2 regions of the Bacillus sp. JJ1503 genome follow, and region 2 is predicted to be linked to the other one. Evidence: predicted binding sites of a transcription regulator. Region 2 holds the regulator's gene; the other holds the start of a gene.
The links. Region 2 encodes Rex, which represses fermentation and respiration genes when NADH is low (regulators of the CRP and FNR family bind a similar motif). Its sites were predicted from a motif close to TTGTGAAATATTTCACAA; they were not measured.
Positions count from the first base shown of each region.

Region 1 (3,158 bases), on a different contig from region 2:
TATTTGATAAGATAATAATTAGAAACATAGAAGAAGGAGTGTTATAGCAGATGGATCAAGAGGTAAAAGATAGTATTATGGGTGCTCTAGAGCTAGTAGTTGACCCAGAACTTGGTGTGGATATCGTTAATCTTGGATTGGTATACGATGTTAAGATGGATGAAGAGGGAAAGACGACCGTTGATATGACTTTAACGTCAATGGGCTGTCCTCTTGCTGGAACAATTGTAGAAAATGTAAAGAGTGCTCTAGCAGATATTCCAGAAGTGAAAGAGACGGAAGTAAATATTGTCTGGAATCCGCCATGGTCAAAGGATAGAATGTCTCGATATGCCAAGATTGCTTTAGGGGTTCGTTAGAGGTGAGAGGCTGATGAAGAATAAAGTCATTCTAGTTAGCTCAGATCAGCTTGGAAAAGGAGATAAGGAGCTTGGTGAAGGCGTTCTTGAAACCTTTTTTACATTGTTAAAGCAAAGAGAGGAATTACCTGCAGCGATTTTTTGCATGAATAGCGGTGTATTTGCATTAACTGAACAATCCTTTGCTTCAGTTCATCTTAAAGAGCTGGAGGAAAAGGGAGTAGAAGTAATTGCCTGCAAAACTTGTGTAGACTATTACGGAGTAGAAAATAAATTAATTGCCGGTAAAATAAGCGGGATGCCAGCGTTTATCGATCTTGCATCCAAATATGAAGTCATTACGATATCATAAAACAGCAGGGGCTTATGCTCTTGCTGTTTTATTTTGACTAAACTAAATAATCGAAATGGTTATTGGACAGGTTCTGGGATTTAGTTTGAAAAGCTGTCCAATAACTACGGTTTACTTGACAGGTTCTGGGAATTAGTCGAAGAGCTATCCGATAACTATGGTTTACTGGACAGGTTTTGGGAATTAGTCGAAAAGCTGTCCAAAAAAACAAATTTATCTGACATGCTTTGCTATTTAGTCAAAAACCTGTCCAATTACTCCAATCTAGCAAGTATATATGTCCAGTTAAGAAAGATCCAACTATCTGATAATCCTCAATGTGAGATTTCTCACTAATTTATTCTGCATTATCCCTTATACTACAATTGCAATCAATATTTAGATAAAAATCCTTGCGATAAATTGCAATGGAAATAGTGAAATAAGAGAGGAAGGATTCTAATGTCCTTTAGCCGCGATTTTAATAAAGATCCTTTTATTGTGATTTGGGAATTAACTAGAGCATGTCAGTTAAAATGTCTTCATTGCCGGGCAGAGGCTCAATATAGAAGAGATCCCCGTGAATTATCATTTGAAGAAGGACAGGAATTAATTGATCAAATCTATGACATGAATAATCCGATGCTTGTCTTTACCGGGGGTGACCCATTGATGAGGGAGGATGTTTTTGATATTGCGAAATATGCAGTGGACAAAGGTGTCCGCGTTTCAATGACCCCGAGTGCTACTCCAAATGTGACAAAGGAAGCGATTGAGAAAGCAAAGGAAGTAGGATTATCACGCTGGGCTTTCAGTCTTGATGGTCCAACCCCTGAGATTCATGATCATTTTCGAGGAACAGCAGGATCATTTGATTTAACAATAGAAAGAATTAAGTATTTGCATGAGCTTGAAATACCTGTTCAAATAAATACTGTTATTTCTCGTTATAATATTGATTACTTAGATGAGATGGCGAAGGTTGTAGAAGATTTGAAATGTGTTCTCTGGAGTGTCTTTTTCCTAGTTCCAACTGGCAGGGGACAGGAAAGTGATATGATTTCACCTGTTGAACATGAAAAGGTATTTAAGTGGCTATATGATTTAAGTAAAAGGGTATCCTTTGATATAAAAACAACAGCAGCCCAGCATTATCGCCGTGTTGTTATTCAGAATAAAATGAGAGAGGAACATGCACAAAACGGTGACATTAAATATTTAGATGCTTTGACTCAACAAGGATTAACTGGGTCCATTGATGGTCTTGGCAGAGCTCCTAAAGGCGTCAATGACGGAAATGGCTTCGTATTTATTTCACATATTGGAGACGTCTACCCAAGCGGGCTCCTGCCAATTAAAGCAGGGAATGTAAGGGAGCAGCCTTTAGCTGAAATCTATAGGGAATCACCTATATTCAAGAATTTAAGAAATCCAGATCAATACAAAGGCAAGTGCGGAGTATGTGAATTTAGATATGTTTGCGGCGGCTCTCGTTCCCGTGCGTATGCAGTCACAGGAGATTATATGGAAAGTGAACCTTTCTGCGTATACATTCCAAAAACATTAAGGAAAAAAGCAACATCTTAAAAGTTGGATAAAAAAGGTGACTCTGGTAGTTGGTCTATACTCACTCTTCAAACTGTATATAATTTTTTGAAAGAGCATATTATATTAAGTATTATATGAGTTAAACTTTGCCCAATTACTAAAGTCCCCCTCTTTGGCTTTTTTAACTAAATTTAACTGAAAGGCCTAATAAAGGCATATAGTATGCTACAATGTTTCAAAAGAGGTCACCCTCAATGGAGTTGATAGGATGGAAAAATCAATCGTTAAAGATCAATTGAATCGACCACTAAGAGATCTGAGGATTTCGGTAATTGACCGCTGTAATTTTCGCTGCACGTATTGTATGCCTGCAGAGAAATTTGGACCGGATTTTGCTTTTTTGCCGAAAAGCGAACTATTAACATATGAGGAAATTGAACTTCTTGCGAAAATATTTGTAGATCTTGGTGTAGAAAAAATCAGACTTACAGGCGGAGAACCATTGCTTCGAAAGGATTTGCCGATTCTCGTGAAAAAGCTTGCGGCAATAGATGGGCTAAAGGATCTCGCATTAACGACAAATGGAGTCTTGCTTCCAAGGCTTGCAAATGATTTAAAGGAAGCCGGGTTACAACGGGTAAATGTTAGCTTAGATTCATTAAATGACGAGTTATTCGGAAAAATAAATGGCAGAAATGTTGCGGTTCAAGAAGTTCTCAATGGAATTAAGGCTGCCCAAGAGGCAGGACTCTTCGTAAAAATTAATATGGTCGTAAAAAAGGGATTAAATGAATCTGAAATCGTACCGATGGCAAAATTTTGCAAAGAACACGGACTACAGCTTCGGTTTATAGAATATATGGACGTTGGCAGCACAAATGGATGGAAAATGGATGATGTTATCACAAAGAAGGAAATTT
Region 1 is NZ_JBALOZ010000185.1:1,298-4,455, reverse strand. Features, by position in the region: gene V7149_RS14630 (metal-sulfur cluster assembly factor) at 51-359, shown strand; gene V7149_RS14625 (DsrE family protein) at 373-711, shown strand; gene V7149_RS14620 (TIGR04053 family radical SAM/SPASM domain-containing protein) at 1,153-2,277, shown strand; gene moaA (GTP 3',8-cyclase MoaA) at 2,507-3,158, shown strand, end outside.
Region 1: V7149_RS14620 (TIGR04053 family radical SAM/SPASM domain-containing protein) is a predicted target of Rex. The motif match lies at 1,029-1,046, and genes of this name have one in related genera.

Region 2 (3,158 bases):
CACCGTTCTCAAGAACGCGTCCAGTTCCAACAGCAACTACATTGCCTTCTTGAGGCTTTTCTTTTGCAGTGTCCGGCAAAACGATGCCGCTTGCAGTTTTTTCTTCAGTTTCAACAAGCTCGATAATAATTCGATCACCTAGTGGCTTTAACAAGTGAAACAACCTCCTCAATAAATATGTAAATTTTTTTATTAGCACTCTCATCTGCTGAGTGCTAACACAATTATTATATTAATGAATCTATTGCATATTTGCAAGAGTGAAGCTCAATTTTTTTGTAAAAAATATTTAAAGTGGGCTACATTATTTTTACAGTCATTGCCAAATGCTAGTTTATCCTTAATATCCACGCAGCAAACCATCTTTTTATGTCTACAATTTGAAACTTGGACCTTTTTACGGGTAAAATGAGGATTGATATACACAATGGATAAGGAGATAAAATATTGAAAAAAGAGTATTGGTATATTCTTATTGCTTATACAGGGATGCAATTATCGAGCTTAATCGGGGTCCCGTTCATTGCGTTTTGGGGAACACTATCCGGGAAAAGCATGGCCGATATGGAAACAATCGCTGTCACATCTTGGATTGTCATTAGCTTTACGATCACATTAATTATTACGTTGGCAATCCTCCGAAAAGAAATGAAGGAAAGCCTTTCTATGAGAAATGCAACTTCTGCAGGTACTTCCATAGCCTGGGCCATTGGCGGAGTATTCCTTGCATTATTTGCGCAATCTATTGCCGCCAATATAGAAAATTTAATCGGAATTGAAATGGGATCGGAAAACACACAGCAAATTATTAGGCTTATTCAAGCTTCACCCATAGTCGTTGTGATCAGCTCAATTATTGGGCCAATCCTAGAGGAAATTGTCTTCCGAAAGGTTATTTTCGGAACGCTTCATAAGCGGCTAAACTTTTTTCTTTCTGCCTTAATAAGTTCTGTTATTTTTGCTCTAGCTCACTTTGAGTTTGAACATATTCTGTTGTACTCAGCGATGGGCTTTACTTTTGCTTTCCTATATGTCAAAACAAAGCGAATTCTAGTGCCGATTTTTGCGCATGTGGCCATGAATACACTTGTCGTCATTATCCAATTTAACAGAGAAAATATTGAAAACTGGATAAAAGAAGTGGAAAAAATGCAAAGCTTTATTGGAGGATTTTTATGAGAAGGACACCATTGTTATCAGGCATCATTTATATTATTCTTGGGATCCTCTTTACCTATATCGCGATCCAAAGCATTCAAAGAAACGATGGCTGGGGAATATTTACTTACTTTCTTATTATTATCGCAACCCTTGACTTAGGTACTGGCCTGCGGATGGTTGCCTTTCATTTCAAAATCGTCAATAACAAACAAAGAAAATGAGCACTATACAAATGCTCATTTTCTTTGTTTAGCTTATTCTTCCTCTTGTGGATAATGCTTAAGAAAGTAGATAAGCGACTGCAGCTCCACAGCTAAATCGATATGATGAATTCTGATGGAGGACGGCACAGATAAACGTGCAGGAGTAAAATTCAAAATTCCTTTTACACTGCCTTGAACAATTCGGTCAGCAATCGGTTGGGCTGCAAGAGCAGGAACAGTTAAAATCACAACTTGAATTTGTTCGTCCTCGATTACTTTTTCTAGATCACTCATATGGAATATCGGTACATCCCCAATGTATGTGCCAACTTTTCCTTCGTCTACATCAAAGGCTACTTCAATTTTCGTATTATTGTTTTTGAGGAAATTATAGTTTAAAAAGGCAGTGCCTAAATTACCAACCCCAATAAGAGCTACCTTCGTTAATTCATCCTGATCTAACGTTTTCCGAAAAAAGGTAAGCAAATAATTTACATTATAGCCATACCCTTTTTTCCCTAAAGCGCCAAAGTAGGAAAAATCCCGCCGAATTGTAGCAGAATCAACTTTTACCGCTTCACTTAATTCTGCAGAAGAGACTCTTTGTTTCCCAGAAGCATGCAAATTTTTTAAGAATCGATAATATAAAGGAAGCCGTTTGGCCGTTGCTTGTGGAATTTTTAATGACTCATTCGCCATTATCTTATCTCCTCTCGTAGAAACCTTTACGTTTGCTCATATGACAAATGTTTTATCAGTTAGCAGCTTTACTTCTTTAAATACACAATACATTATAACAAGGAATCCCTTTTAAAATCCCCATTTTTTCCGCCTGTCTTTTCTACTAAATAGGTTTTGCCAATGACCATCCCTTTATCAACAGCCTTACACATATCATAAACTGTTAAGGCACATACAGATGCTGCTGTTAACGCTTCCATTTCAACTCCAGTATGACCCTTTGTTTTGACCGTAGCTTCAATGAGCAGTGTATATTCTTCTTGATCGACATTCCATGAGTAGGAAATATCTACTCCCGTTAAAGGAATGGGATGACACATCGGAATAATTTCCCATGTTTTCTTGCATGCCATCACACCCGCAACTTGTGCTACGGCGAGGACATCTCCTTTTTTCATTGTATTCAAAGTGATTTTTTCATATATTTCTTGATTAACTGTAATACTTGAGTGAGCAATCGCAGTTCGGACCGTCACAGATTTCTCGCTAATATCGACCATCTTTGCTCTGCCTTCTTGATTAAAATGGGTAAAATCAGACATTAATAACACCTCACAACAAAATCATACACTATTTTTAGCCAAATGTGTAAAACACTTCACAATAATTCAAGTCCATCCTCACACACATTGCCCAACAAATATGAATGAGTTACACTTATTCTATAAAGCTTGAGGTGAACAAAAATGATTTTATTACAAGTCAATCAATTAATAAAGAACTTTGGTGCTGAAGTTATATTATCGAATATAAAGCTTGAAGTACAAACTAGAGATAGAATTGCCCTTGTGGGGCGCAACGGGGCTGGCAAGTCCACGCTTTTAAAAATGATAGCTGGCCAAATGTCCTATGATTCCGGTGACATTATTAAGCCTAAGGAAGTGGAAATCGGCTACCTTGCCCAAAATACCGGACTCGAGTCAGAAAGATCCATTTGGGATGAAATGTTAACTGTATTCGAGCATCTGCAAAAGCTTGAAAAGGAATTGCGGAAGCTCGAAGGTGAAATGTCTGATCCGCAAGCAATGGCTAATCCCGAAAAATATGAACGCA
Region 2 is NZ_JBALOZ010000169.1:4,920-8,077, reverse strand. Features, by position in the region: gene groES (co-chaperone GroES) at 1-154, opposite strand, end outside; gene V7149_RS13740 (CPBP family intramembrane glutamic endopeptidase) at 448-1,179, shown strand; gene V7149_RS13735 (YdiK family protein) at 1,176-1,382, shown strand; gene V7149_RS13730 (redox-sensing transcriptional repressor Rex) at 1,416-2,063, opposite strand; gene moaC (cyclic pyranopterin monophosphate synthase MoaC) at 2,156-2,647, opposite strand; gene V7149_RS13720 (ABC-F family ATP-binding cassette domain-containing protein) at 2,792-3,158, shown strand, end outside.